Regions from separate parts of the Tumebacillus sp. BK434 genome, predicted to be linked through region 1. Evidence: predicted binding sites of a transcription regulator. Region 1 holds the regulator's gene; each other region holds the start of a gene.
What was found. Region 1 encodes LexA, which represses DNA repair genes until DNA is damaged. Its sites were predicted from a motif close to CGAACATATGTTCG; they were not measured.
Positions count from the first base shown of each region.

Region 2: a site for LexA is predicted at 4,353-4,366, ahead of dinB (DNA polymerase IV). Genes of this name have one in related genera too.
Region 3: a site for LexA is predicted at 3,338-3,351, ahead of recA (recombinase RecA). Genes of this name have one in related genera too.

Region 1 is NZ_SLXS01000001.1:688,935-699,302, forward strand. It holds gene EV586_RS02205 (protein O-GlcNAcase) at 1-676, opposite strand, end outside; gene EV586_RS20915 (hypothetical protein) at 803-952, opposite strand; gene EV586_RS02210 (SpoIID/LytB domain-containing protein) at 1,085-1,891, opposite strand; gene EV586_RS20920 (hypothetical protein) at 1,982-2,143, opposite strand; gene EV586_RS02215 (GNAT family N-acetyltransferase) at 2,427-2,972, opposite strand; gene EV586_RS02220 (helix-turn-helix transcriptional regulator) at 3,043-3,537, opposite strand; gene EV586_RS02225 (sodium-dependent transporter) at 4,360-5,721, shown strand; gene clpP (ATP-dependent Clp endopeptidase proteolytic subunit ClpP) at 5,770-6,351, opposite strand; gene EV586_RS02235 (hypothetical protein) at 6,394-6,630, opposite strand; gene EV586_RS02240 (winged helix-turn-helix domain-containing protein) at 6,627-7,226, opposite strand; gene fabG (3-oxoacyl-ACP reductase FabG) at 7,419-8,159, opposite strand; gene lexA (transcriptional repressor LexA) at 8,386-9,009, shown strand; gene glnA (type I glutamate--ammonia ligase) at 9,093-10,368, opposite strand, start outside.
Region 2 is NZ_SLXS01000001.1:367,786-378,153, forward strand. It holds gene EV586_RS01380 (phosphoribosylanthranilate isomerase) at 1-90, shown strand, start outside; gene trpB (tryptophan synthase subunit beta) at 87-1,286, shown strand; gene trpA (tryptophan synthase subunit alpha) at 1,283-2,119, shown strand; gene aroA (3-phosphoshikimate 1-carboxyvinyltransferase) at 2,270-3,550, shown strand; gene EV586_RS01400 (hypothetical protein) at 3,734-4,270, shown strand; gene dinB (DNA polymerase IV) at 4,424-5,671, shown strand; gene EV586_RS01410 (class I SAM-dependent methyltransferase) at 5,898-6,398, shown strand; gene EV586_RS01415 (DedA family protein) at 6,400-7,008, shown strand; gene EV586_RS01420 (response regulator transcription factor) at 6,987-7,691, shown strand; gene EV586_RS01425 (sensor histidine kinase) at 7,681-9,168, shown strand; gene EV586_RS01430 (S8 family serine peptidase) at 9,278-10,368, shown strand, end outside.
Region 3 is NZ_SLXS01000001.1:98,758-109,125, reverse strand. It holds gene rny (ribonuclease Y) at 1-1,334, opposite strand, end outside; gene EV586_RS00570 (regulatory protein RecX) at 1,459-2,151, opposite strand; gene recA (recombinase RecA) at 2,162-3,205, opposite strand; gene EV586_RS00560 (DEAD/DEAH box helicase) at 3,401-4,981, opposite strand; gene EV586_RS00555 (competence/damage-inducible protein A) at 4,992-6,245, opposite strand; gene pgsA (CDP-diacylglycerol--glycerol-3-phosphate 3-phosphatidyltransferase) at 6,328-6,906, opposite strand; gene rimO (30S ribosomal protein S12 methylthiotransferase RimO) at 6,907-8,253, opposite strand; gene EV586_RS00540 (YajQ family cyclic di-GMP-binding protein) at 8,389-8,880, opposite strand; gene EV586_RS00535 (YhjD family protein) at 9,063-9,416, shown strand; gene EV586_RS00530 (hypothetical protein) at 9,422-9,790, shown strand; gene EV586_RS00525 (helix-turn-helix domain-containing protein) at 9,845-10,368, opposite strand, start outside.

The DNA.
Region 1 (10,368 bases):
CGGGGTCTTTCTTCTTTCCATCGGCGAGCAGCGCGTTGGCGAGCTGCATGTGCGCTTCCGCATAGTTGGTGCCGTAGATCCCGCGGTCTTTGTCCTTCAGCTCATCCTGCACGTCGTCAAACGACAGCATGATTGTCTTCACGCCCATGCCTTGCAGCTGTGCGACTTTATCGGACAGACGCTTGCGGTCATCCTCGGAGGAGAACAGAATCGATTTTTCATACATCTCCTTCGAAATCGGCTTGTTCGGCAGCGCCAGCGGGATGCCCGGCGAGATCGAATAGACGAATCGCAGTCCGCCCGCTTCCGCCTTTTGGATCAGCTCACGCATCTTCCCCGCCTGCTGCTCCGGATAAGGCAGCGCCCAGTCCATGCGCTGGTACGGATCGTCTTTCGGCGCATAGACGTATGTATTGTAATGGTTGCGGGACATGAACTCGAACATTGAGAGGCGCTGCTCGTGCGTCCACGGCGCCCCGTAAAATCCTTCGATCACACCGCGAATGGCGAACGACTGTGCCGTTTTCGCGTCTGCCTGCAGTTGTTCGAGCGGAGCGGCCGCCGTTTGTTTCGCTTGCGGCAGCGCTTGCGGCTGCGGAGACTCAAAAACATACCACAGACCGCCTGCTCCAAGTGCTGCCACAAAAACGCCGGCCCAGATCACCGTTCGTTTCATCCAATCGACTCCTTCCCCATTTCCACCCAATATTCCAATGCTATTTCTACAGTAACAATAATCAGAAAAAAGCACCACCCAAAAGTGTGGGCGATGCCAGTTTTTTCTGAATTTTGTTGCGGGTTGTTAGTACGCTTGGACCAGTTCCATGCCGTTGTAGTAGGCGTTGAGGATCTGATCGTACGACCAGCCGGACAAACCGAGCATCGAAGCGCCGTATTGGCTCATGCCGACGCCGTGGCCGTTACCGCCGCCGTAGAAAGTGACAGTCGACACATTGCCGCTCACATCGCGCGCAATGTCAATCGTCGCAAAGGCGGACGGGAGGATCGTGTTGTTTTTGATCGTATTGCCGAGGTCGTACGCAGTCGAGCCGCCTTGGGCGCGATACAGGGAGACGTCTTGGCCCTAGGTGTACGTTTTGCTCGGACGGATCGTGAAGCGGATGTTGTACTCTTTGACGATCTTGTAGGTGCCGGTCGTGCCTTCGACGACCAGCTCCATCATGTTGCCGCCTTGGCCGCGCTTGGCGACGTAGAGGTTCTTCAGTTGGCCGATTCCGGACGCCGGGATCGCTTTTTGCACAAAGTTGCCCGCTGCGTCTTTCGTCAAAATGAACGCCGGATCTGCCGCATAACGGCCGGCGAGGTTTTGGTTGATCGTGTTTTCCAGCTCCAGCTTGGAGAAGCCGACCTTCCAGCGGAAGTAGTAGGACGCAGAATCATAGCCGTTCAAGGTGAGGTCTTTATAGAAAGCGTTCAACGCCGCTTCGTCCTGCGTGTTCATGTTGTAGATCTTCGAGCTGTCGGCCGGATCATACGTGAAGGAGCGCGCCGACAGATAGGCGATCGGGCTGCCCGGGAAGATGTTGCCCGCATCCGACCACACTTCGTGCTTGGCAGCGCCATAACCGCCCGAAGTGGAGTAGTAGCGCGCGTCGACCAGCGTGCCGTTTTGCTCCATGATCATGCCGGCCGTCTCGTTGACCGCCTGGGTGTGTAGCGTGCTTTCCGCGCTGTTATTGTAGACTTGGCTGAGCGTCGAGTCATCGACGTGGAAGCCGCGCTGCGCATAGCGGTTGGAGAAATAGTCGCTCATCGCATAGGTGCGTGCAGCGACGCTTTGCGCTTTCAGCGCTTCCAGACCGAACGAAGCCGGCATTTCGCTCGGCACGACCTGATACAGGTATTGCTCCATGTTCTTTCCCAGCGCCAACTGGTGGTATATACCACTTCGCACTTTTTAGTGGAAACCCTCTTTGTTTTATTCTCATTAATTAAAAAAGAGCCCTGCTCTCGCGGGGCTCTACGCGGATTCGCTTCGGGGACGCCATTTGACGACCCAGCCGTCGGTGACGGCTTCCGGCTGTCTGGTCTCGTAACCGAGAGCTTCCAGAATGCCAACATACTTTTCCACTTGATCGAGCTTAGGCAACGCCATGCTCTCAAACCAATCTGCAACTTTCACTCTCGAACGCCTCCTTGACCTTCTTGTATGTAAACAAGCACACTCTGCAGAATCAATTGTATTCATGCTGCCGTTATATGGTTCGAGGCACCTGCCTCGCTTTGTGATGGTTCAGGCTTGTCCGAATTTTCGACTAATTATGACCGTATTTTTCGACAGTTTGAGCCCTTTTTTCACTCACTGTAGTTTGACTCTATCAGATATGATTCTATTTTAATAGACGCAGCTTCCCAGTAAAAGGTTACACCCTTTATAAAAAAAAGAAGAAGCCGGCGGCTCCTCCTTATCTCTTCAGCCCTTCCCAGTTCGGATTGACGATCGCAAAATGCACGCAGTCACGCCACTCTTGGTTCAGCAAGATGTATTTTTCCGACCGCCCGACATACTGAAACCCGAGCCGCAGTACCGCCATCTGGGCCGGGACATTGGTCGTCAGCGTCGATGCTTCCAGCCGATGCAGGCGGTGTGTCTCGAACGCTTCCCGCATCAGCAGGCGCAGCGCCTTGCTGGCGATCCCATGTCCGGCGTGCAAGCGGTCGAGATGGCAGCCGATCTCCGCCTTTTGGCGCGGACCGCGCATGATATCATACAGGTGGCAGCGCCCGACCAAGTCCCCTTTGCGGTTGTGGATCAGGTAGGAGAAACGCTCTCCCGTCCGGTGGGCCGCCACCTGCTGCTCAACCAGCTCGCGCAGCCTTTTCGGATGATAAAACCGGTCATCATCCCGCCCCGGCACAGTCTTGCGCAAAAACTCGCGGTTCGAAATTTCAAAGTCGATCACTTCTTCATAATCCGCTTCTGTGATCAGTCGGATCTCGATGTCTGACACGAAACTTCCTCCATTCACTCCGGCGAAGCTGCCTGTCCCAGTCAACCTGCGAGCTGAAAAAAGGCCTCCGTCAGAGGCCTTCCTGCGCGCCGTCCAGCGCCAATTCCTGCAGACGCTTGTGCGCAACTGATGGGTCCATGCTGTAATAATGCAGAAAATGGTCCTCGTCGAGGATGCGGAAATGTCCGGTCAGCACATGCTTTTGCAGACAAAAGCCTCCCGTGCGCTGCACCTCCGTCCACCATACTTTGCCGCCCAACGTCTTGTACCAGGCACCAGACTGGCGCTTGCCGGCGACCAGGTCGAGGATCTCCAGCACAGAGTCCCCGAACAGCGCCTGCACGATCTCGCTTTTGCGAAACAGCACCGCCGTCAAGCCGGCCGCCGTGAACCCGAGCGTCTGGCGTCCTTTTTCGACCTGCACCAGCGTTTTCTTGGAGATGCCGATCGTCTCGGCCATCTTGTCTTGCGTCAGGTCCAGCTCCGCCCGGATCAGCCGCAGCTTGTCCGAGACCATCTTATCGAACTGATCCCGGCTAAATCCTTGTGCAGTTCCCTGTTCCACTGCGTCCGACCACCTTGTCGTCATTGTGTAATTTTACACTACACAAAGGGGGCCAATTTGTCAAACATCCCAAAGAGCCCCCCGTCAACAGACAGGGGGCGTTCAGCAAAGCTCGTCAACACTGCGAGCCGGGAATGCTTTCATCATAAATCGAAAAGCCTGCATCTTCCTCATAGTCGATCACAAGGTCCTGCACCAGGCTCGCCGTCTTCGCGCCGAACAAAAACAGGATGCCCTCTTCTTCGACTTGGGTATCGCGCGGGGCCGGTTCATCCAGAGCCAGCCGATAGGACGGACCGCCTCAGCCCGGCAAGACATAGATGCGCGCACCGTGGTGCTCCTTGCCTTCGAGCTGCTGGAGCTCTTTGATCCGCTCAACAGCCGCTGCGCTGATGTCGATCGTAATCATCTTCCTCACCTCACCACCAGTGTAGCATATCCGGTTGTGCAGGGATAATCCCACGTTCGAAGCGCGAATTACCCGGAAGTTGTATTTATTGAAGCTTTTGCCAACAGCTTCGACGTTCACTGCTTGCACGACGAAAAACTCTTCTGGTTTTCATCGGCCCTGCACTGCATCGTACAACCTCCCCGTATAATTTCGGAAAGTTACAAATATTCTATCTTAAAGACGTTACCGAATCGTTCCCAGACTTCCAGACTCGGGAGATAAGCCTCCAGTCCTATTCTTCATTTGCACTTACTAAATGTTTGACAAATCGGACTCTTTTTCGTACAATTCTAAAGAAATCAGCTTCGAGCATGAATACAATTTGCTCGAACATAAATTCATTCCTTATTTTTCTTCGGGAGGGAAAAAGTGTGAAAATTGAAACAAATTCCAAATCACTGCAATTGGAACCAAAAGCAGCAGACAGTTTCACTTCTACCGGCTTCATTCTTGCGGCGATCGGTTCCTCGGTGGGTCTCGGGAACATGTGGAAGTTCCCGTACATTACGGGCATGTACGGCGGCGCGGCCTTCTTCCTCATCTTTATCCTTTGTCTCGCGCTGGTCGGCTTGCCGATCCTGCTGGCCGAGATGGTCATCGGCCGCGGTGGACGCGGCAACGCAGTATCTGCCTTTCATAACTTGAGCAAGACCAAATGGTGGGGCTACTTCGGCTTCCTTTCTGTATTTTCCGCTTTTGCAATCATGGGTTTCTATTCTGTCGTAGCAGGTTGGACCATGAACTATGCGTTCACGGCGCTAACCGGCAATCTTTTTGAAAATCCGGATTACACCGCTTCTTTCCTTTCCTTCGCCGGCGGCAACATGCCGATCTTCTGGACCATCGTTACGCTGATCATCACCTGCTGGGTCGTCGCGAAAGGCGTCGCCGGCGGGATCGAGAAATTCAACAAAATCCTGATCCCCGGTCTGGCTGCCATCCTGATCATCCTGATGATCCGCGCGCTGACCCTGCCGGGCGCAGGCGCAGGCGTCGAGTTCTTCCTGATGCCCGACTTCAGCAAACTGACCACCGAATCGGCGCTCGTCGCTCTCGGCCACGCCTTCTTCTCGCTTTCCCTCGGTATGGGCGCCATGCTCACCTACGGCGCTTATACCTCGAAGAAACAGTCGCTGGGCAAAGCGGCTGCAGCTGTAGCCGGCGGCGACCTGCTCTACGCGTTTGTCGCAGGCTTGATTATCTTCCCGACCGTCTTCTCCTACGGCATCGAACCGGGTCAAGGCCCGGGCCTCGCCTTCATGGCACTGCCGGCAGCATTTGCCGCGATGCCGCTGGGCAATCTGTTTGGCTTCTTGTTCTTCATCCTGCTGTCGATCGCTGCGCTGACTTCCACCGTTTCGCTGGTTGAAGTTCCGAACGCTTACCTGATGGAACGCTTCAAGTGGAGCCGCGCCAAATCGTCGGTGCTCGTGACGCTTGGCATCTTCGTGGTTTCCATCCCGGCTTCGATGTCGATGGGCATTCTGTCTGACAACCTGCTGTTTGGCAAGACGTTCTTCGATCTCCTCGACTTCGTGGCCTCGAACATCTTCCTGCCGATCGGCGGTCTGATCGTCACTTTGTTCACCGGCTACGCGTGGAAGCGTGCCGGCGAAGAAGCGGGTCTTTCCGGCTTCTGGTACAACTCCTGGATGTTCTGCCTGAAGTACATCGCGCCGATCATGGTGATCGTGATCTTCCTGTACTCGATCGGCATCATCAAGTTCTCCTAAGTTCATGCAAACAAAAACCACCGCGGGCAGCCCGCGGTGGTTTTCTGCTTACAGCTTCTCGATCACTTTGTCGAGCAGGCCGTAGTTCTTCGCCTCTTCTGCCGACAGCCAGTGGTCGCGTTCCATGTCATGCAACACTTCCTCATACGGTTTGCCGGACCGTTCGGCGAGGACTCGGGTCAGGGTGCGCTTGGTGCGCAGCATGCGCTCAAGCTGGATCTCCATGTCGCTCGCCTGGCCTTGCGCGCCGCCGGACGGCTGGTGAATCATGATCTCCGCGTTCGGCAGTGCGATGCGTTTGCCGTCCGCGCCGGCAGCCAGCAGGACTGCCCCCATCGAAGCGGCCATGCCGATGCAGATCGTCGAGACATCCGGTTTGATGTATTGCATCGTGTCATAGATCGCCATCCCCGCCGATGTGGAGCCGCCCGGCGAGTTGATGTAGAGATGGATGTCTTTATCCGGGTCATCCGCTGCGAGGAACAGCAGCTGCGCGATGATCGAGTTGGCCACATTGTCGTCGATCGCGGTGCCGAGGAAGACGATGCGGTCTTTCAGCATCCGCGAATAAATGTCATAGGAGCGCTCTCCCATGCTGGTTTGTTCCACTACATAAGGAATCAGGTTCATCTAAAAGTACCTCCCTTTTTTAGCTTGTGCTCTTCCTTGCACTCAGGCTGCCAGTCCTTGCGGCGATGCCTTGGTCACATCGCCAAAACCGGACGTCACCCCGGTCAAACGCACCTGCGGCTGCTGGCCGTTCCCGCCGATCATCCAGTCCACAACGGCCGTTTCGCGGGAACTGCGGGCACCCGTCGGGAACGGAATCACATTGCCGGTGCGCTCGCTGCCACGCTCGGCTCGTTCAAAGACGACGACCGCTCTGGCTTCCGCTTGCCGTTCACTCATTTGACATCCCCTCCTTGACCTGCGTCCGGGTAGACGGCAAGGATCACGTTGTACGCTTCGTCCGCAAGATTGGCCGACTGGTACTTCGCGACCAGCTCCTGCACCAGTTGCACATAGTCCCGGACGAACTCCTGGCGCTTCTCTTCCGTTTCCAGCTGCAGTTTCATCGTCAACGTGGCGCTCGGGATCTGCACGTCCTGATCGCATTGCTCCATCAGAGTCAGCGCATCGCGCTTGATGCGGTCGGAGATCGTGATCAGGTGCGCGAGCGAGCTTTGGTCCTTGATCCGCTGCATCGCCTCCTGATTCAAGCCGAGCAGTTCGGAGATGACAAAGGTGCGGGCGATCGACTGGTACAGCACCTCGACGAGGTTGCGCACCTGCCGGGTGCCGACACGCCGCGCCAGCCCGACTTTTTCCAATGCTTTGAGATGATAATTGACGCGTTGCGGCGTATCATTGATCATGCGCGCCACTTCGGCAGCCGACGCAGGATCGGTGAGTTTCGAGAGGATCTCCGCCCGGAGCGGGTTGAGCAGCGCGGTGGCCTGCTCCGGCAGTTCCACATACCAGGTCTCTTGGATCAGCTCCCTCACCTCCCCTAAAAACTTTGTGCTTCGTAAAAATATATTATTACGTTATGCGGCGTTTGTCAAAATGATACAGCAAAAAAATGGCAGACTGCCACCGACAGCCTGCCTTGGTCTCGATGATCTCCTGCTGAATCCCGTGTCGCCCGGCATGATGCCGGACGCGGCCTCCCAGCCATGGAAACCGCGCCATCCTCATCAGAAGCTCAAGCCTCCGTCGACCGCCAGCACTGCGCCGTTGATAAAGCTCGCTTCATCGGACGCCAGGAACAGGTAGGCGTTGGCGATGTCGCGCGGCTGGCCGAGGCGGCGCAGCGGCGTCTGCATCTGCATCGCCTGCAGCACCTTCTCCGGCACTTTGCCGGTCATGTTGGTGGCGACAAACCCCGGTGCGACCGCGTTGACGCGCACGCCTTTCGGGCCGAGCTCTTTCGCCCATGTCTTGGTCATGCCGACGACGCCCGCCTTGGTCGCCGCGTAGTTGGTCTGGCCGACGTTGCCGAACTGGGCGACGACCGATGCGGCATTGAGGATCACGCCGCTGCCCTGCGCCATCATCACCTTGGCGGCCGCCTGCGTGCAGAGGAAGACGCCGGTCAGGTTGATGCCGATCACTTGGTCCCACTGCTCCTGTTCCATCTTGACGAGGAAGCCGTCGCGGGTGATCCCGGCGTTGTTGACGAGGATGTCGACGCGGCCGAACTTTTCGAGCGCGGCGGCCACGATCTGCTCGACGTCTTCGGACGAGGACACGTCCGCTTTTACAAAATGAGCTTCTGCGCCGAGCCCGCGCAGTTCTTCGACGGCAAGCGCGCCGTTCGTTTCATCAAAATCGGCGAGGATCACCTTCGCCCCGTTCTGTGCGAACAGGATGGCCGTCTCCTTGCCGATGCCGTTCGCTCCGCCGGTGATGATTGCTGTCTTGTCTTGTAAGCGCATATGCGTTCTCCCTCCATGTTGAGCCTGTTCTGCTGATCGAATTATACCATTCGTTGTTACATGCCAGTTGCACCTGTCCGAAAAATCGGAAGAATGTCGGAAATAAGAACTTACGTTTGTATCTGTTACCAAGCTGTGGTATAATTTTTTCAACATCGAATCTGCGAACATATTTTCCCATCATCATAGAGTTCTCATACCATGTAGTCAAGGAGTGTATTCTGCAATGATCAAGCTGTCCAAGCGGCAACAGGAAATCATGGATTTTATCAAACGAGAAGTCAAAGACAAGGGGTATCCGCCATCGGTGCGTGAGATCGGAGAAGCGGTCGGCCTTGCATCCAGTTCCACCGTCCACGGCCACCTGGCCCGCTTGGAGCAGAAGGGTCTGATCCGCCGCGACCCGACCAAGCCGCGCGCCATCGAGGTGCTCGATGAAGAGGGAGCGTCCGATTCCCGCTTTGAATACTCGACCGTGATGGCGCCGATCGTCGGCCGCGTCACGGCGGGGATGCCGATCACCGCGATCGAAAATGTGGAAGACTACTTCCCGCTGCCGACCCGCTTTGTCGGTGATAACAACGTCTTCCTGCTCAACGTCGTCGGCGAATCGATGATCGATGCCGGCATCTACGACGGCGACCTCGTCATCGTCCGCCAGCAGTCCACCGCCCACAACGGCGAGATTGTCGTCGCGATGACCGAAGACGACGAAGCGACCGTCAAGCGCTTCTATCGCGAGGCCGACCACATCCGCTTGCAGCCGGAGAATCCGACCATGGACGCGATGCGCTACCGCAATGTCACCATCCTTGGCAAAGTGATCGGCGTTTTCCGCGAGATCATGTAAAATACGTAACCCGCCCTTTCCGGGCGGGTTTTTTCATGCATAGAAAAGCCCCTCATCTCGCCGAGATGAGGGGCTTATCGCTCTTAGTACGTGGTCAGGTATTGGTTGCGCTCCCACTCGGTGACGGCGGTGCGGAACATATCCCATTCGATTTGCTTCGCTTCGACGAAGTGCGCGATGACATGCTCGCCCAGCGCATTGACGATAACTTCGTCTGCGAGCAGCTCGTCGATCGCTTCTTTCAGGGAAGCCGGCAGCGAAAGGATGCCGTTTTCGAGGCGCTCTTCTTCGTTCATCACGTAGATGTTGCGGTTGACCGGATCGACCAGCTTCAGCTCGCGGCGGATGCCGTCGAGGCCCGCTTGCAGCATCGCAGCCAGCGCGAGGTACGGGTTGCAAGCCGGGTCCGGGTTGCGAACTTCGACGCGGGTGGACAGGCCGCGGGAGGCCGGGATGCGCACCAGCGGCGAACGGTTCTTCGCCGACCATGCGATGTAGCACGGCGCTTCATAGCCCGGAACGAGACGCTTGTAGGAGTTGACGGTCGGGTTGGTGATCGCTGCAAAGCCGCGTGCATGGAGCAGAATGCCAGCCAGGAAGTGCTTCGCTTGTTGAGACAGGCCGAGCTCGTCGCTTTCATCGTAGAATGCGTTGGTGCTGCCTTGGAACAGGGACATGTGGCAGTGCATACCGGAACCGTTGATGCCAAAGATCGGCTTCGGCATAAAGGTTGCATGCAGGCCGTGCTTGCGGGCGATCGTTTTGACGACCAGTTTGAATGTCATGATGTTGTCCGCTGCAGTTACAGCGTCGGTGTATTTGAAGTCGATCTCATGCTGACCGACTGCAACTTCATGGTGGGAAGCTTCGATCTCAAAGCCCATCTCTTCCAGCGTCAGCACGATCTCGCGGCGGCAGTTCTCGCCGAGGTCGACCGGTGCGAGGTCGAAGTAGCCGCCTTGGTCGTTGACTTCGGTGGTGATGTTGCCTTTTTCGTCGAGTTTGAAGAGGAAGAATTCCGGCTCCGGACCGACGTTCATCGTGTCAAAGCCCAGCGCTTTTGCGTCTTCCAGCGCGCGCTTCAGCGTGGAGCGCGGGTCGCCCGGGAACGGGGTGCCGTCCGGCATGTAGATGTCGCAGATCAGGCGGGCTACCTTGTAGCCTTTCTCCGTTTCCCACGGGAAGATCAGCCAGGTGTTGAGGTCCGGGTAGAGGTACATGTCGGACTCTTCAATGCGGACGAAGCCGTCGATCGAGGAGCCGTCAAACATCATTTTGTTATCCAGAGCCTTGTCAAGTTGAGAGACCGGGATCTCTACGTTCTTGATCACGCCGAGCAAGTCGGTGAATTGCAGGCGG
Region 2 (10,368 bases), 320 kb from region 1:
GTCGATGTCTCGTCCGGCGTAGAGACGGTCGGCGTCAAAGACCCGGACAAAATCACAGCATTCGTGACGAAAGTGAGGGAGCAACGATGAGCACCATTTTCCCAGATCTTAATGGGCGGTTTGGCAAGTTCGGCGGGAAATTCGTCCCGGAGACGCTGATGAACGCGCTCGCGCAGCTGGAAGCTGACTTCAACCACTACAAAAACGACGCGGAGTTCCAAAAGCAGCTCCGCCTTTATCTTCATAAATATTCGGGCCGCCCGACTTCGCTCTATTTTGCGGAGAACCTGACGGCGCACCTCGGCGGCGCGAAGATCTACCTGAAGCGCGAAGACCTCAACCACACCGGCGCGCACAAGATCAACAACTGCCTCGCCCAAGGGCTGCTCGCGAAGATGACCGGCAAACTGCGCGTCATCGCCGAGACGGGCGCCGGACAGCACGGCGTGGCGACGGCGACCGTCTCGGCGCTGCTGGGGCTGAAGTGCACGGTGTTCATGGGCGAAGAGGACATGGAGCGCCAGAAGCTGAACGTGTTCCGGATGCGCCTGATGGGCGCAGAAGTCATCCCGGCCAAATCGGGCACCCGCACCTTGAAGGACGCGACGAATGAAGCGATCCGCCACTGGGTTGAGCATGTGGAAGACACGTTCTACATCATCGGCTCGGTCGTCGGTCCCCACCCGTACCCGATGATGGTGCGCGACTTCCAGCGCATCATCGGCGATGAAGTGCGCGAACAGATCCTGCAGGAAGAAGGGCGTCTGCCGGACACGATCATCGCTTGCGTCGGCGGCGGCTCGAATGCGATGGGCATCTTCTATCCGTTCCTGCAGGACGAAACGGTGCGGCTGATCGGCGTGGAGGCGGCAGGCGAAGGTGTGGACACCGAGCGTCACGCGGCGACGATCACCAAAGGCCGCTCCGGGATCATCCACGGCTCTTTGACCTACCTGCTGCAGGACGAGCATGGTCAGATCCAGCCGGCGCACTCGATCTCCGCCGGCCTTGACTACCCGGGCATCGGGCCGGAGCACGCGCATCTCGCCGACACCGGTCGGGCGACGTACCTGCCGATCACCGACGGGGAAGCGCTCGATGCGTTCCAGCTCTTGTCCCGCGTCGAAGGCATCATCCCGGCGCTGGAGTCGTCACATGCGATCGCGCAGACGGTCAAACTGGCTCCGGAGCTGCCCAAGGACCACCTCATCGTCGTCTCGCTGTCGGGACGCGGTGACAAAGATGTGCACCAAGTCGCAGAGATGCTGGGAGGGAGCTTCGCATGACCCGCATTGCAGACACGTTTAAGCGGCTGAGCGAAACGGGCGAGAAGGCGTTTATGCCGTTCCTGACGGCAGGCGACCCGAACCTCGAGATCACCGCCGAACTGATCATCGAACTGGACAAAATCGGAGCTGACATCATCGAGATCGGCATCCCGTACAGCGACCCCCTCGCCGACGGGCCGACGATCCAAGCTGGCTCCCTGCGCGCGCTGCAAGGCGGCACGCGGATGCCCGACGTGTTTGAGCTGGTGCGCCGCGTGCGCCCGCAGGTCAGAGCGTCGCTCGTCTTGTTCACCTACGCCAACCCCGTGTTTCAGTGGGGTGTGCACGAGTTCTTCCAAACGGCGCAGCAAGCTGGCGCGAACGGCGTGATCATCCCCGACTTGCCGCTCGAAGAAAGCGCAGAGGCGCTGGCGGCAGGACTCGCGACCGGCGTCGACTTCATCCCCCTCGTGGCGCCGACCTCGCAGGAGCGCATCGCGAAGATCGCGGCACAAGCTCAAGGCTTTATCTACTGTGTCGCCGCGCTTGGCGTGACCGGCGTGCGCGAAGACCTCGATGCCGACCTGTCCGGCTATGTGGCCAGCGTCAAACAGCATACCGCACTCCCCGTAGCGGTCGGCTTTGGCGTCGGCAAGCCGGAACATGCGGCGACCATCGGACAGTTTGCCGACGGCGTGGTCGTCGGCTCCGCGATCGTCAAAAAAGCTGCCGGCATCGCCGAAGCGCTGAACGCAGGCGATGCGGCGCTGGCGGAAGCGAAAAAGCAAGAACTGATCGCATTCGCGGCTTCCCTGAAAGCGCCGCTGTATCCGAGTAAGCAAGAAGCATAACTACAGGAATCTCCCAATTCCCTTCCACCGGAGGCACGGCATGTTCGCCGGCCTCCGGTTGGCATTTTGGGGGACGCTAGAAGCAGGAAGCAGAGCTGTGCAACGAGAAGTTTTTGCCAACGGAACTAGAGGAGGCAGCAGACGATGGACATGGTGATACAACCGGCCGCACAGGTGCAGGGCGAAGTGCGGGTGCCGGGCGACAAATCGATTTCGCACCGCGCGGTGATGTTTGGCGCACTGGCGGACGGCGTGACGCAGGTGAGCGGCTTTTTGCCGGGGGCGGACTGCCTGAGCACGGTGGACTGTTTTCGCAAGATGGGCGTGCAGGTGGAGATGCTCTCTGAGACGGAGCTGCGCGTGACCGGCGCCGGCCTTGACGGGCTGCAGGAGCCGTCCGACGTGCTCGATGTCGGCAACTCCGGCACGACCGCCCGCCTGATGCTCGGCATCCTGGCCGGGCAGCCGTTTCACAGCACGGTGACGGGAGACGCGTCGATCCGCCGCCGCCCGATGGGGCGTGTGACCGGGCCGCTGCGCGAGATGGGGGCAGCGATCGACGGGCGCGAGGACGGCCGCCTGGCGCCGCTGTCGATGCGCGGCGGCAACCTGCGCGGGATCAAGTACGACTCGCCGGTCGGCAGCGCGCAGGTCAAATCGGCGGTGCTGCTCGCCGGGCTGTTTGCGGCAGGCACGACGGGAGTCAAAGAGCCGGAGCAGTCCCGCGACCACACGGAGCGGATGCTGCGGGCGTTTGGCGTGCCGGTGACCGAACAGGACGGCTACATCACGGTACAGGGCGGCTCCCGCTTGACAGCGGCGGAGATCGAGGTGCCGGGCGACATCTCCTCGGCCGCTTTTCTGCTGGTCGCGGCGGCGATCCTGCCCGGCTCCGACCTGCTGATCCGCGGCGTCGGCATCAACCCGACGCGCACGGGCATCCTCGACGTGCTGCGCGAGATGGGGGCGCAGATCGACGTGCACAACGAGCGCATCTCCGGAGACGAGCCGATCGCCGACCTGCGCGTCAGAGGCGGTGCGCTGACAGGCGTCACCGTGCGCGGTGCGGTCATTCCGCGGCTGATCGACGAGATTCCGGTGCTCGCCGTCGCCGCCACGCAAGCGGAAGGCGTGACGGAGATCCGCGACGCCAAGGAGTTGAAAGTCAAAGAGTCGAACCGCATCGCCACCACCGCCGCCGAGCTGCGCAAGTTTGGCGCCGAGGTGGAAGAGCTGGAAGACGGACTGCGCATCACCGGGCGCACCAAGCTGCGAGGCGGCGCGGTGATCGAGACCTACCACGACCACCGCATCGCGATGGCGATGGCTGTGGCGGCGCTGGCGGCGGACGGTCCGGCGACCATCCGCGACTGGGAAGCGGTCGATGTCTCCTTTCCAGGATTTGCCCAACTAGTGCAAAATATCAGATAATTCCTTGACACGCGATCCGGTCGTGGAGTATGATATTTCCAAGAAGCTTAAGTTCTGGTTTCTCTCCACTCCTATCATAGTTTGCCTGCTCCGGCGCGGAGCAGGCCTCTTTTTTTATTTCTGCGTCTTTTGTGGCCAAGTTCTGAATAGAATGAACTTGAACAAGCGCAAGGGGGCTTTCGCGTGAGGAGTCTAAACCTTTTTTATCACACGGTTACCGCTCAGGTTGTGATCGTCCTGTTTATTTCGATAAAAATCCTGCTGGTGCCGTACTTGATTTGGCATTTCTTCGGCGCATCGTCCGGGGCGATGGTCGTGCTCGACGTTTCGACGATCGTGCTCGGCACGCTGCTGGCCTTGTCGATGGGGATGGTCGGTTACTACCAGGCGCGGCATTTTGACCGCGGCAAGATGCTGTCCCAGTCCTTGTGGTACATGCTGTGCGTGCATGGCCCGGCCGGGCTGTTCCTGCTGTACAAATGGGTCGTCGGCGCGGCGTGGGACACCCATCTGCTCCTGTTTCTCTCCGGGTGGCTGTCGATGTTCTCTCACCCGATGAACCTGGTCGGCTTCTACGGGCAATGGGTAGATGGCGTGGCGTTGCTGGCGATGGCCGGCTGCTACCTGCTGGGCGTGTTCGTCTTGGCTGACGAGCAGCGCCATGAAAAAGCGGAAAAGATGGACTTCCAGCACCTGCGCGTCAAAGGGCGTCTGAAATGACGGTTTGTTAAATTGCTGTGAAATTATATATCAATCTCACTGTACCACCTCAGGGGAGGTGGTACATTTTTTGTTTGCATAACGAACTGATGTTCGCATATACTATAGCTAAATACAGGAACGTATGTTCTTAAATTTAGTGGCGGTGATATTGTGAAAGGGTACGATTTAACAGACAAACGGCAGATCTTATTGGTCGACATGAACTCGTTTTACGCCAGTGTCGAGCAGGCGCAGAATCCGGAGCTGCGCGGCAAGCCGGTCGTGATCTGCGGCGACCCGGAGCGGCGCAGCGGCATCGTGCTGGCGGCGAGCAGAGAGGCGAAGAAGTTTGGCATCAAGACGGTCGATCCCTTGTGGATGGTGCAGCAAAAATGCCCGCAGGCGGTGATCGTGCGCCCGCGGATGGAGACGTACGTGGAAGTGTCGCTGCGGATCATGGAGATCGCGCAGCGCTTTACGCCGCAGGTGGAAGTGTTTTCGATCGACGAGATCTTCCTCGACGTGACGGGGACGGAGAAGCTGTGGGGCGGCCCGTGGGAAGCGGCGCGCCAGTTCCGCCGCCTCGTGCAGGAGGAGACGGGCGTGGTCTGCTCGGCGGGCATCGGCTACAACAAGCTGGTCGCCAAGGTCTGCTGTGACACCAAGGCCAAGAAGTCTCCGGAAGGCATCTGGGAGTGGAAGCCGCAGGACATCGCCCGCGAGATGCACCAGCTGCCGGTGCGCGAGCTGTTTGGCGTCGGTTCGCGGATGGAGCGCCATTTTCACTCGCGGGGGATCGTGACGATCGGCGACCTCGCCGCCTACCCGCTGCATTTATTGAAAAAGCGCTTCGGGATCATGGGCGAAGTGTACCACCTCTCCGCCAACGGCATCGACTATTCGCCGGTGACGCCGAACACGTTTCGCCAAGATATGAAAAGCGTCGGGCACATGATGACCCTGCCTCGCGACTACGAGCAGCCGGAAGAGGTGGAAGTGGTGCTGCTCGAGCTCTGTGAAGATGTCTGCCGCCGCCTGCGCCGGATGGGGCGCAACGGGCGGACGGTGCACATGCACTGCGGCTATACCGGGCTGATCGGCGGTTTCTCGAAGCAGGTGTCCCTGCCCTTTTCCACCAACATCACCCGCGAAGTGTACGAGACGGCCTGCAAGATCTTCCGGGAAAAATGGAACGGCACGGCGGTGCGCTCCGTCGGGCTCTCCGTGGAGAACTTGAGCGATGACCACGAACAGCAGCTCGACCTTTTTCACGACCGCGAGCGCGAACGGCGCCTCGCCTATACGATCGACAGCATCAAAGACCGCTTCGGCAACACCGCGCTGATGCGCGCCACTTCGCTGACCCGAGCGGGGCAGGCGTTTGAACGGGCCGGGAAGATCGGCGGACATTACCGATAGCACAAACGAGAGCAGCGTGCGGCAAGGGCACGCTGCTCTTTATTTTTTCTTAAGAAATTTTGTACTGGCGTCCTAAGATTTTTCGAGTACAATGAGAACAACACGATGAATCCGACAAAGGAGAGTGGAAAACTTGGAATACCAACATCTCACACAAACGAGACGTTCTGATATATTTGTTTTTCTTGCGAAATTCTTGACTTCCCCGAAGCAGGTGGGCTCGGTGATGCCTTCTTCGCGCTACCTGACGCGCAAGATGATGGCGCCGGTCGACTGGAGCCGGGTGCGCGGTGTCGCCGAGCTCGGCGCAGGCACGGGCGTATTTACGCGGGAGATCGGACGCCGACTGCATCCGGATGCTCAGGCGGTAGTCTTTGAAGCGGACGCCGCCATGCGCCGCCGCTTGCAGGCGGAGTGCCCTGATTTGCACTATTGGGGAGATGCGACCGAACTGACCCCTGCGCTGAAACAGTTCGGGATCGGGCAGCTCGACGTCGTCTTTTCAGGGTTGCCGTTTGCCAACTTCGAGCAGGACTTGCGTGACAAGCTGCTCAGCGAAGTGGTCGACAGCTTGCAGCCGGGCGGCCTGTTCATCGCCTTTCAATATTCGCTGCAGATGAAAAAACAGCTCGAAGAGCGCTTTGCCAGCGTCAAAATCGGCTTTGTGCCGATGAACGTGCCGCCGGCGTTTGTGTACATCTGCCAAAAGCAGGAGGACGCATGGTAAAATGAGCGTGGACATCTTATTGGGCTATATTGAGCAATACGGCTATTTTGCCCTCTTTTTTGCCTTGTGGCTGGGCATCGTCGGGCTGCCGATCCCCGATGAGAGCGTCGTGATGACCGGCGGCTTCGTCGCATCGGCCGGACTTTTGCACACGGTGCCAGCCTTCTTGCTGACGTACCTGGGCGTCGTGTCCGGCCTGTCGCTCGGCTATCTGATCGGATGGCGGGCGGGCGCCCCGATCCTCGAGAAGATCGGAGCCAAGCCCAAAGGCACGAAGCATCTGGCCTGCGCAAAGACGCTGCTCGAGCGCTACGGTCCGGCCGCGCTGTGCATTTCCTATCTGCTGCCGGTCGTGCGCCACATCGTACCCTATCTGGTCGGCACGAACAAGATGAGCTTTGGACGCTATGCGCTGTATTCCTACACGAGCGGGCTGGTCTGGACGGTGCTGTATTTTGCGCTCGGCTACCTGTTTGGCGGTTCGATCGAAGCGATTGCCGCTGCTGTGACGAGCTATGGGATGTATGCGCTGTACACCTTGCTTGGCGCCGGGGCGATCTTGTTGGCCGTGCGGAGGAGGAGAGTTTTTTGGAAAAAGAACGCATCTTGATCGTCGATGATGAAAAGGAGATTCGCGACCTGATCGAGATCTATTTGAAAAATGAAGGCTATCGCGTGCTGCAGGCGGAGAATGGCGCAGAGGCCTTAGCGCTGCTGGAGGAGACGGCTGTCGATCTGATCATCCTCGACATCATGATGCCGCAGTTGGACGGCTTGACGTTTACCTTGCAGGTGCGGGAGAAACAGGACATGCCGATCATCATGCTGTCGGCGAAAACACAGGACATGGACAAAATTCACGGGCTCTCGACCGGCGCGGACGATTATATGACCAAGCCGTTCAACCCGATGGAGCTGATCGCGCGGGTCAAGTCGCAACTGCGGCGCATGCAGCGCCTGAACAAAGCGGTCGCCGTGCCGGTCGCAGCGGATGTGATCGAGATTGACGACCTGCAGATCAACACGGTGACGCATGAAGTGCGCATCGGCGGGACGGAGGTGCGGTTGACGCCGACCGAGTTTGACATCCTCGCGCTGCTCGCCCGCAACCGCGGCAAAGTGTTCAGCGCCGAACACATCTACGAAAGCGTCTGGCAGGAGCAGTATTACCGCTCCGGCGACAACACGGTGATGGTGCACATCCGCAAGATCCGCGAGAAGATCGAAGAGAACAGCCGCAAGCCGAAGTACATCAAAACGGTGTGGGGAGTGGGATATAAAATTGAGACGTAGACTGTCCGCCCTGTACCGGAACATCCTCACCAACGTCAAGACCTCGCTGCGCACGCAGCTGATGCTGACCTTCCTCGTCTGTCTCGGGCTGGCCGCCATCGCCGGAATGGCAACCACGGTGTTTTTGGAAGATACGTTCGCCACGCCTCATGAGGAGATCGACAGCGGACTGGATATCCTGGAGATCGACACGCAGCATCTGGCCGAAGAGGTGGAACTGATCGCGGAGCGGCACCTGGATGATGAAGTGCTCCGAAAAGAGGAGATCCAGCGCGCGTTGGACAACGGCGAACAGAGCACGTCCGGGCAGACAGCCAATTTTCGCATCATCGACGAGGCTGGCAAGGTGCTGCTGAAGTCGACCAGCGCGCAATGGGCGCCGGTGGACCTGCAGTACCTGCTGCGCACTTCGATGGAGCTGCGCGCCGATCGCCGGGCGAACCGGCTCGGCTCCAGCCAGCACTATGTGTTGGCCGCTCCAATGGAGTATGAAGGGCGGGATGCCTACATGATCTGTGAGGGCATTCCCAGCACGCGCGTGTACTATGTGCAGGACTTTTCGATGATCGGATCGGTCGCGTTTCTGGTCGCCTTCCTGATCCTGTTTTACATGATCACCAAGCGCAAGACGGGCTACATCGAAGAACTGGCACACGGGCTGCAGGTGATCTCCAAAGGCCAGCTCGACCATCGGGTGCAGCAAAAAGGGGAGGACGAGCTCGGGACGTTGGCGCAGTCGATCAACCACATGGCGCAGGAACTGCAGACGAAGATCGAAGCGGAGCGGGAAGCGGAACGGGCGAGAAATGAGCTGATCACCTCCGTCTCGCACGATCTGCGCACACCGCTGACCTCGATCATCGGCTACCTGCGCCTCCTCAACGACGACCGCGCGAAGACGCCGGAGGAGATGCGCGACTACCTGCGCGTGGCGTTTGGGAAATCGGAGCAGTTGCAGCGGCTGGTGGAAGACCTGTTCGATTACACGACGCTGAGCCATCATGACGTGCGCTTACACACTCAGCGCGTTTCGTTAAATGAAATGATCGAGCAGATTGCAGAAGAATATGTGCCGCTGATGGAAGAGAGCGGACTGCAGCTGCAAAAAGAGCTGCCGCCCCGCGAGCTGTTTGCCGAGGTCGACCCGGAGACTTGGTTCCGGGTCTTCGAAAATCTGCTCAGCAATGCGATCAAATACAGCCACCAGCCGAGCACCGTCATCCTGCGGCTCAAACAGCGCGAAGGCGGGGCAGTGATCCTCTTGGAAAACGAAAGCGATGCCATCCCGAAAGAGCAGCTGGAGCGCCTGTTTGAACGCTTTTACCGCGTTGAGGCTTCCCGTTCCACGAAAAGCGGCGGGTCGGGTCTCGGGCTTGCGATCGCCAAGAGCATCGTCGAGCTGCACGGTGGAAACATTTGGGCGACCAGCAGCGGAAATTCCATCCAATTTCAGATTTGGCTGCCTTTAGCAAAATAATTTTCAGTTTTCCGATAATATATATTGCAACCCCTCTGATGTTTTAGTATGATTAATCTCAAATGGGGCAAGAGATTATATCTAACTTTTATAAGGGGGTCTTTCCCAAATGAAAAAAAGTTCCGCACTGATGCTCGCACTTGCACTTGGCATGACCACCGTCACCGGCCTGACTGTTGACGGCGGCCAAGCACAAGCACAAGCTGGCGAACAGAAATTCCTCGTTGTCTTCAAACAAGACAGCGGTCTTCCGGCAGGCTATGAGTCTGTGATTGCAAACGCCGGCGGCTCTGTGAAGAAAGCGATTCCAAAACTCGGCGCAGTGCAAGTCACTTCGACCAACCCGGACTTCAAGAGCAACATCGAAAAATCCAACCTCGTGATGAACGCAGGCATTGAAAATACGATCTACCCGGAAACGGTAGAAGGCGAGTCCTTCGAAATGCTGTCCGGTACCGATGCAGTAGACACCGGCAAAGCAGACCTGTACAACCGTTACGGCTGGGATATCAAGCAAGTGACCAACGACGGCGCAGCTTGGAACTTGCCGGGCGGCACCGGCAAATCGGTTGACGGCAAAGACATCGTAATTGCTGTCGTCGACACCGGGATCGACTACACCCACCCGGACCTGAAGAAAAACTACCTGTACGGCAAGTCTTTCGTACCGGGCGTCACCGACCCGAGAGATGATGCGGGCCACGGCACGCACGTTGCAGGTTCCATCGCAGGCGTTGGCCGTATCATGGGCGTTGGTCCGGACCTGAAAGTGGCAGCTTACCGCGTATTCGGCCCGACCGGCGGCGCGCAGACTTCTGACATCGCCAACGCGCTGATGACGGCAGCAGATGACAACGTAGACGTAGTCAACATGTCGCTCGGCGGCTACGACTGGCTGCAAGATCCGGAATACGCAACGAAAGACGTGGTGGCAGACGTTCGCCTGTTCAACCGCGCGATCCAATACGCGATCAAAGGCGGCGTAACCGTTGTCGGCTCCGCAGGCAACAACAACTTCGACCTGTCTTCGCCGGGCAAGCTGTCCAAGGAGCTCGGCTACAACGGTGCGACGCACCGCAGCCCGTCCTCTCAGACCCTGATCCGCGTGGCGGCAAACGGCTTTGAGCTGAACCGCACCTACTACTCCAACTACGGCGTAGGCAAGATCGACGTCACCGCTCCGGGCGGCGACTACGGCAC
Region 3 (10,368 bases), 590 kb from region 1:
GCGATTTCTTCCAATTTTTCAAGACGCTTGATGTAAATGTCAAGCGTTTCACGGCGTGCCCCCGGACGTGCAGCCGACAATGCGTCAGCCGCTGCTACCAGCATGGAGATCGGCGATGTGAATTCGATATCACCGTGATGCGCTCCAATCGCGTTGACCACAATCGGGTGTTCCTTGTACTTCTTCGCAAGTTCCACACCGATCTCGACATGGGAGCCTTCCACCTCATGAGTGATCGCTTTGCCAATGTCGTGGATCAAGCCAGCACGTTTCGCAAGTTGTACATCGAGCCCCAGCTCGGCAGCCATGAGACCGGCGAGATGGGCCACTTCGATCGAGTGTTTGAGAACGTTTTGACCGTAGCTTGTACGATACTTGAGACGTCCAAGAACTTTGATCAGGTCGGGGTGAATTCCATGCACCCCTGTTTCGAAGGTGGCTTGTTCGCCCTCTTCGCGGATGCGCTCGTCGATTTCGCGGCGAGCCTTTTCCACCATTTCCTCGATGCGGGCCGGGTGGATCCGCCCGTCAGCAACCAACTTCTCTAAAGCAACGCGTGCGATCTCCCGGCGTACCGGGTCGAAACCGGAGAGGATGACCGCTTCCGGCGTATCGTCGATGATCAGATCGATCCCGGTGAGCGTCTCCAGCGCACGAATGTTTCGGCCTTCGCGGCCGATGATGCGACCTTTCATCTCGTCGTTCGGCAAAGCGACGACGGAGACGGTCGTTTCGGCGACATGGTCGGCAGCGCAACGCTGAATGGAGGTTGCGATGATTTCCTTCGCCTTCTTTTCAGCTTCTTCTTTCGCTTGCTGCTCGATCTCTTTCATCATGATTGCCGCTTCGTGACGGCATTCATTTTCCACATTGGTGAGGATCAATTGACGGGCATCATCGCGAGTCAGTCCGGAAATCCGCTCCAGCTCGGCGACCTGCTCGCGGAGCATCGCATCTGCGCGCTCCTTGGTCTCCTCAATCATACGTTCTTTATTCGATAAGACTTCCCCGCGCTTCTCAATGGATTCGGTCTTGCGGTCGAGCGTCTCCTCTTTTTGCAACAGGCGACGTTCGAGCCGCTGGATCTCATTGCGGCGCTCGCGAGTGTCTTTTTCAGCTTCGGAACGTAGCTTGTGTACTTCTTCTTTCGCCTCTAAAATTGCTTCCTTCTTCTTCGCCTCGGCTTCTTTTGCTGCAGTGTCCAAGATCTGCTCTGCGCGCAGCTCAGCAGCGGCCAATTTGCCCTCTGCGATGTTGCGGCGAACCAGATAGCCTCCAACAAGACCGACTGCCAAGAAGATCACCGATAACAAGATCGGGAGTAAGGAATCCATGGTGGCGCCTCCTTGCTCAGTTCAAATAATTCCAAGCATGTCTGACGCAATCCCGGTATGCGAAGCTACTTCCACGAGAGAATGATCAAGCTGTTTATACGCAATATTAATTCTATCGTCTGTGTCAATCATTGTCAAGATTGGCGAGAGATATGAAACGGCGCAGGGCGTCCTTGATCACAGACGAGGAAAAGCCCCGTCTCGCCAGATGTTGCGCCAGTTTCCGCTGTTCTTCGAATGTGAATTGCAGCGTTTTGCGGCCAACTTTTTTCTCCAGCAGACGAATCGCGCCTTCCACTTCCAGTTCGTCATCGAACACTTCGTCCAGCGCTTCAGCGATGTGATCCGACTCGATCCCCTTTTGCTTCAACTCCCACTTCAGCATCGCTTTGCCGCGCGGACGGCTCCGCATGCGGTTCTCCACCCACTGCCGGGCGAAGTCGTTGTCGTTGAGGTAGCCGCTTTCGACGAGCCATTCGAGCGTCATGTTGACGACCGCTTCGTCGAACAGGTCTTTGCCGGACAGATAGTCGGCCATCTCCTTTTTTGAGCGGTGACGAAAGGACAGGTAATGCACGGCCGCTTCCTTCGCCTTGTACACGACCTCGTCCCGCCACACCGCCTCGAGCAGCTCTACCGTGACTTGCAGCCCCTTTTTCAAGCGGTGCTTGAGCGCCACTTCGCGGTAGACCCCCATCAGGAACTCATCGTCCACAAACACGTTCAGCCGGTCGGGACTTGCTTTCTGCACAGAAAGGGCGGTCAATTGACCGCCCCGAAATTCCGGTTGCTCTTGCTGCTTTTTCTTCTCTTGCATAGGATACGCCTTACAGGTCGAGACCGAGCAGTTCGTCCGCTTCTTGATCGGCCTGCTCTTCGGCAGTCGCTTTGAACTCCGGCGCGGCCGCTTTGCCGACCTGGAAGTGTTCGCGGATCAGCCCGTCGACCTTCGCCGCCAGCTCCGGATGGTCTTTCAGGAACTGCTTCGCGTTCTCACGGCCCTGGCCGAGGCGTTCGCCTTCGTAGGAGTACCAGGCGCCCGACTTGTTGATGATGTCGAGCTCGGTGCCCATGTCGACGAGCGTGCCTTCGCGGGAGATGCCTTCGCCAAACATCAGGTCGACTTCCGCCTGCTTGAACGGCGGCGCCACCTTGTTCTTGACGACCTTGATGCGGGTGCGGCTGCCGACCATGTCGTTGCCTTGCTTGAGCACTTCGGCACGGCGGACTTCTAGACGGACGGTGGAGTAAAACTTCAGCGCACGGCCGCCGGTGGTGGTCTCCGGGTTGCCGAACATCACGCCGACTTTCTCACGGATCTGGTTGATGAAGATCGCAATCGTCTTCGACTTGTTGATCGCGCCGGCCAGCTTGCGCAGCGCCTGCGACATCAGGCGGGCTTGCAGACCGACGTGGGAGTCGCCCATGTCGCCTTCGATCTCCGCTTTCGGCACGAGCGCCGCAACGGAGTCGACGACGATCATGTCAACCGCGCCGGAGCGGACGAGCGCCTCCGCGATCTCCAGCGCCTGTTCGCCGGTGTCAGGCTGAGCGATCAGGAGCTCGTCGATGTTGACGCCCAGCTTCTGCGCATACACCGGGTCGAGCGCGTGCTCGGCGTCGATGAACGCCGCCTGACCGCCGGTGCGCTGCACCTCGGCGATCGCGTGCAGGGTGACGGTCGTTTTACCGGAGGATTCCGGTCCGTATACTTCGATGATCCGGCCGCGCGGGAACCCGCCGACGCCGAGTGCAATATCTACAGCCAGCGAACCGGTCGAAACAGTTTCCACGTTGAAGTTGGAAGCCGCTTCCCCAAGACGCATGACAGAGCCTTTCCCGAACTGTTTCTCAATCTGGCGCAACGCCATATCCAAAGCCGCTTTACGATCGTTAGACAATGGTTACACTCCCCTTATTCTATTCCTCTCACGAATCTTCATTAGATTCGCGTTCGTTTCCTCAATCCCTGCTTTTATTGTACTTCATCTGGAGAGAAAAAGCAAACGTTTGTTCTCCTCTTTTTTCAAAAAACAGCCCCTGCATGAGCAGGGACTGTTCGAGGGCTAGCGGCGCTGGCGTTCGCGCGGACGCGCCGGTTCGAGATTGATGCGGGAGCCGTTGATGCGGGACTTGCGCAGCGCCTCGAACACGAACGGCGCCGACTCCTCCTGCACTTCGACGAAAGTGAACTTCTCGAAGATGTCGATCTTGCCGATCGCACCGCCGGGGATGCCCGCCTCTTCGGAGATGTGTTTGACGAGGTCGCTCGGGCCGATCTTCGCGCTGCGGCCGATGTTCAGGAAGAAGCGCACCATCCCCGGCGCTCCGCCCGTCTCGCCAAAGTTGTAATCTGCCTCCTGCGCTTCGAAGTCCTCGCCGCTGGCCAGCTTCAAGGCGGCCGCCGCCAGATCGAGCGGATCGAACTCGTCGACCAGACCGGAGAGGATCGCGCGGTAGGTCGCCAGCTTGCCGTCCTGCATCGTGCGCACGAGACGATCGCGCCAGATCTCCGTCTGCCGCTCCGCCACGTCGGCGAGCGTCGGAACCTCTTTGGCGACCAGCTTCGCCTTGGTCTCCTTCTCGATCTGCTTGAGCAGTTTGAACTCGGGCGGCGTGACCAGCGTCAACGCGAGGCCGCGCTTGCCGGCGCGCCCGGTGCGGCCGATGCGGTGCACGTACGACTCCGGGTCCTGCGGGATGTCGAAGTTGATGACGTGCGTCACGTTCTCCACGTCGATCCCCCGCGCTGCCACGTCTGTCGCCACCAGCAGCTCGATCTCGGTGTGGCGGAACTTGCGCATCACGCGGTCGCGCTGCGCCTGCGACAGGTCGCCGTGCAGCCCGTCGGCCAGGTAGCCCCGGCTCATCAACGCGTCGGTCAACTCATCGACGCCGCGCTTGGTGCGGCAGAAGATGATGCCGAGCTCCACCTCTTCGGAGTCGATGATCCGCGAGAGGCTTTCCAGCTTCGTGCGCTCCAGCACTTTGTAGTAGACCTGCTCGATCAGCGGCACGGTCACATCGCCGCGGTTGATCGTCACGTTCTGCGGATCGGTCATGTAGCGCTTGGAGAGGCTCTTCACCTCCGGCGGCATCGTCGCCGAGAAGAGCAGCGTCTGACGTTCGGAGGGCGTCTCTTTCAAGATCGCTTCGATATCCTCGATAAAGCCCATGTCGAGCATTTCATCCGCTTCGTCGAGCACCAGCGTCTTCAACTTGTCGAGCTTGAGCGTGCCGCGGCGCAGGTGGTCGAGAATCCGGCCCGGCGTGCCGATGACGATCTGCACGCCTTGCTGCAGCGCGCGGATCTGCGAGCCGATCGACTGTCCGCCGTAGATCGGCAACGTGCGGGTGCGCTTGTATTTGGCGATCTTGCGCAGCTCGCCCGCCACTTGGATCGCCAGTTCCCGGGTCGGGGTCAGGATCAGCGCCTGCACGTGCTTGCTCGGACCTGCCATCTCCAGCAGGGGGATGCCAAACGCCGCCGTCTTGCCCGTGCCGGTCTGCGCCTGACCGATCACGTCGCTGCCGGTCAACACGACCGGAATGCACTGCGCCTGGATCGGTGACGGCTCCTCGAAGCCCATGTCGCTGATCGCCTGTTGAATCTTCTTGCCAAGGTTCAGTTCCAAAAATGTCGTCATATGCGTATGATCACCTTTCGTTCTGGAGACGTTGGATCAAGCTGTAGAGCGCCGTTTTGGCAGCCCGCAAACGGATCTGCGTGCGATCCCCGTGTTTCCATTGGTGTTGCTTGACGGTTGTGCCGTCCGGACCGGCGACGGCGATGTAGACCAGCCCGACCGGTTTCTCCTCCGATCCGCCGCCGGGGCCGGCGATGCCTGTCACCGATAGGGCCCAGTCGGTGCCGAGCAGGCGTCTCGCGCCGTCTGCCATCTCCACCGCGCATTCGGCCGAGACGGCGCCATGCTGCTTCAGCACCGCTTCTTCCACGCCGAGCACATGCTGTTTCACGTCGTTGTGGTACGAGACCACACCGCCGTAATAATACGCCGAACTGCCCGGCAGATCGGTCATCATCTTGCCGATCAGACCACCCGTGCAGCTTTCCGCCGTGCCAAAGGTCTGCCCGGCCGCTTGCAAGAGCTGCCCCGCCTTCACTTCCAGCGACTCGTCATCGATCCCGTAGATAAAGCGGCCGATGCGCTCGCGGATCGCCGTTTCCACCGGCAGGATCAGGGCCAGCGCCTCCGCTTCCGCGGCGGCGCTGGCAGTCAGGCGGATCTTCACTTCCCCTTCCGAAGCATACGGCGCCACCGTCGGATTGGACTGGTTCTGGATGATGTCGCGGATCTGCTCTTCCATCGCCGATTCGCCAAGGCCGAAGATGCGCAGGAAGCGGGAGGCGAAGACGAGCGACGCCGCCCCTTGCAGACGCTTGAGAATCGCCTGCACCTGCTCTTCGTACATCGGGCGCATCTCGGTCGGCGGGCCCGGCAGCAGGAAGAAGTGCACACCGTCCTGCTTAAGGTACATGCCGGGCGCCGTGCCCCGCGGATTGTGCAGCACTTCCGCGCCCTCGATCACCATCGCCTGCTGTTTGTTGTTTTCGGGCATCTCAAGTCCACGATATGTATAAAAGCTGCGAATATATTCTACTATTTCGTTTGACAATTTCAGACTTCTGCCGACAAATGAAGCGACGACTTCCCGTGTCAGATCGTCTTCCGTCGGCCCGAGGCCGCCCGTTAAAATCACCACGTTCGCCCCGCGTTCCTTTGCCGTTTGCAGCGCTTGCACGGCGCGGTCGAAGTTGTCACCGACCACGGTGTGGTGGTAGACGCCGACGCCGATCTCCGCCAGGCGCTGCGACAGGTATTGCGCGTTGGTGTTGGCGATCTGACCCATCAAAAGCTCGGTGCCGACCGCAAGAATCTCAGCTCTCATCAAGTCTCAGCCCTTCCGATTCGATGATTAGGAAAGAAACAAAGTAGCCAAGGGATAATTCCACTCGGCTACCGTACACGCATCATTCTTGTATCGCTTGTTTGTTTTTCACAAAATAGTCAACACCCGACCAGACGGTGATGACGACCATCGCCCAGACCATCCACAGATCGAAGCGGATGTCGAGCGTGGAGAACGGGAAATTGTTGAGGATCAACGCGACGATGGCGACGATCTGAAAAGTCGTCTTCCATTTCGCCAGCTTGGAAGCGGCGATCACCGTGCCGTTCGCCGCCGCGACGAGGCGCAGGCCGGTCACAGCGAATTCGCGGGAGATGATGATAATCGCCACCCACGCGTCGAGACGATCCAGTTCGACGAGCGAGATCAGCACGGCGGAGACCAGCAGCTTGTCGGCGAGCGGATCGAGAAACTTGCCGAAATCTGTAATCATTTTGCGGCTGCGCGCGATGTAGCCGTCAAGGCCGTCCGTGACCGCCGCGATGATAAAGATCAGCGCGGCGATCATGTCAGACCATGAGGCTGTATGACCGAACAACGTAAATTTCCCCAAATCAAGTCGCACCAAGAGGAAAAACATGACGATCGGTACCAATGAAATCCTGACTAATGTTATGCGGTTAGCCAGATTGAATTTCATTTAGACCGCCTCCCCCGAGAGGTCGAAATCGTACGCATGGGTGATGCGGACTTTGATCATGTCGCCGACGTTGGCATCGCTGTTGGCAACGAAGACCATACCGTCGATGTCTTTCGCATCGTACTGCGTTCGTCCCACACGAATCGTTTCGTCTTCTTCATCATACTTCTCAACCAACACGTCGAGCACGGTGCCGACATGGCGGGCCTGGCGCTCGGCAGCCACTTCGCGGGCCACTTCCATCAGGATGTTCGAGCGGCGCTCTTTGAGATCATCCGGCACCTGCGCACCGAATTCGGCAGACGGCGTACCCTCTTCCGGCGAGTAGGTAAAGACGCCGATATGGTCAAATGCGACTTCGCGCACGAAGTTGCAGAGGTTCTCAAAATCTTCGTCCGTCTCGCCCGGGAAGCCGACGATAAACGAAGTGCGCAGCGCCACGTTCGGCACGCGGTCGCGGATCTTTTGCACCAGTTTCTTGACGCCGGCCTGGTGGCCCGGACGCTGCATCGCTTTCAGAATGTGGTTCTCCGAATGCTGAAGCGGCATGTCGATGTATTTCGCCACTTTGTCGAGGCGCGCCATCGCATCGATCACTTCATCGGTGAAGAAGCCCGGATACGCATAGTGCAAGCGGATCCATTCGAGGCCTTCCACGCCGTTCAACGCTTCGAGCAGGTCGTTCAGACGGCGCTTTTTATAGATGTCGATGCCGTAGTCGGTCGAATCCTGTGCGATCAGCACGATCTCTTTCACGCCTTGCGCGACGAGCATCTCCGCTTCACTGACGATCGACTCGATCGGACGCGAGCGGAATTTGCCGCGCATCTTCGGAATGATGCAGAACGTGCAGGAGTGGTTGCAGCCTTCCGCGATCTTGATATACGCAGAAGAGCCTCCTGTCGTATGCACGCGCGGGGTGGATTCGTCATAGAGGTAGATCGGGTTCTCCGCCGAGAAGTAGCGCGGGCGGTTGCCGGTCTGCGCCTCTTCGATCAGCTCGTCGATCCGGATCAGATCCTGGGTGCCGACGATCCCGTCAATCTCCGGAATTTCGGTCATCAATTCATCCTGATAGCGCTGAGCCATGCAGCCGGCGACCAGAACAGATTTTACATGGTGTGTTTCTTTCAATTGCGCCATGGTCAGAATCGTCTCGACCGATTCAGCCTTGGCATTGTCGATAAAGCCGCAAGTGTTGACGACAACGACATCTGCATCATCCGGGGAGTCGACAATTTCATACTCTTTGCCTTTGACAATCCCCATCATGACTTCCGAATCTACGAGATTTTTTTCACAACCGAGCGTCACGAAGTGTACTTTTTGTATGGTTTTCTGTGTCACTAGCCTATCCTCCAGAGCCTAAGCGAAGCTTGGCATTCTGCACTCAAGTATAAACGAATGCGGAAATGGTGTCAAAAGTAAAGGAAGAAGACTCCGCAGCGGGCAGAGTCTTCCTCATCGGTTTGAAGCCGGATGTTAGCGGTAGTTGTTAAACTGCAGGTCGACCGGAACATCCGCCTCTTTCAGCAGTTGGATCACCGCTTGCAGATCATCGCGGCTCTTGCCGGAGACGCGAACCGCATCGCCTTGAACGGACGCCTGAACTTTGATCTTCGAGTCCTTGATCAGCTTGACGATCTTCTTCGCGTTGTCCTGATCGATGCCTTGCTTGATCTTGACAGACTGGCGCACGGTGCCGGCAGCAGCCGGCTCCACCTTGCCGTAGTTGAGCGACTTCAGCGAGATGCCGCGCTTGATGATCTTGCTTTCGAGGATGTCAACAACGCTTCTCAGCTTGCCTTCATCATCAGATGCGAGCACGATCTCTTCCTCTTTCAACTCGATCGAGCTCTTGCTGCCTTTAAAGTCAAAGCGGGAGGTCATCTCCTTGCTCGCTTGGTTGACTGCGTTGTCCAGCTCTTGCATGTCCACTTTAGACACAACGTCAAAAGACGCGTCTTTCGCCATCTGTAGGTACCTCCTGTCCCAACAATCTATCTCCCCAATTATAACACAAAGCGCCGCACATTAAGCGCCAAAAAATCCCATAACAAAAATTCGACTTCGCGCTTTTAAAATGGCGAACACGGTGTTAGAATACGAACATATATTCCCGGAACGTTTGTTCTGATTTTGAGGAGGCCGATGCGATGACCGACGGATTTGATCCGCTCTCCACGGTAAAGGAAATCCTCATCCTCCATCTGCTCCGCCAGCATGTCGAAGCAGACCTCGGCAGAATCCGCGCCTTGGCGCTTCATCTGGGCAAGGCTTATGTCGAACGGCTGGAAGCGTACCATGCCGGCCTGCTCAAGCGGATTGGCGACGCGAAGCGGCTCTTGAAACGACATGGCGTGCGCGTGATCCAACAGGAAAAAAGCAGTCTGGATTTTCAGATCACCTACGTGGAGCGGGGATATGAAATCAGGCACTGCTTTCTGCTGGCAACCTTGTATGCGGAAAGCCAAGAGCGGTTTTTGCTGGATTTTTGGGGTGGGAGGTGATGAGGATGAAAGGAAAAGAAGACTTGCAATTGGCCCGTGCGCTCGATCAGCTCAGCGTGTACTTTTACGCGATCGGCGTGCCGTTTACGCTGGTCGATCTGTACCGGTTAGCCTATGGTGCGGCATGGGAGGAGATGCCGGGTGCGCTGTGGCTGGAGTTTTTGGCCGATGACCCGCAGGTTCGGGCCGGGCGGGATGAATTTTATTCGCTGCTGACGATCTTCAAGACGCTCGACGACAACGGGCTCACCAAGCTGCTCGACGTGATCGCTGAGGAGACAGAACGGCTGGGGATCGGCATGGGCATCCTCAAGCCCGGGCGCAATACAGGCCGTCCTCCCCGTCTCGATGACGGCGGAGAGGACGAATCCTGATGCGGCCGAATCCCCTTTTCTTCTGCCTTTCCGGTTTTGTAAGGACTCGTCTGGTTACGACTTCAGGTTGAACAAGAACGTATAGCCGCCGAGGATCTGTTCGATCTGCACCGGCTGCTCGTTGACTTTGACGGTGAGGTACTTGGATGCCCCCGTCTGCATCGAGATCGCTTGTTTCGCCTTCCAGGTGCGGGTCTCACCCTTTTTGACGATGCCCGACTCCAGCACCTTGCCATCTGCTGTGACTTGCATCCAGCAGTCGTTCGATGCGGCGAGCACCACCGTCATTTCGTTGGTGCCGGATACCTGATAGGTGGTCTGCGTCCCGGCTTTTTGCACCTGCTGTACCACCGTCGTCTGCTTTGGCGGCTCCTCTTTCGGCGGAGTGGTCGGCGTCGTAGCGGGCGTCTGCGGATTCGCTGGCGGCTTTTGCTGTTCAGCCGTCTTGACATCCGCCTTTTCGTTGCTGACCTGCTGCTGGTCGTCTCGGTTCACGTACAGGGCGTACGCAGCCGACAGCGCCACGAGGATCGCGACGGCGATCGCCACCTGCGGAAGCAGGCGCGGATTGAACGAAG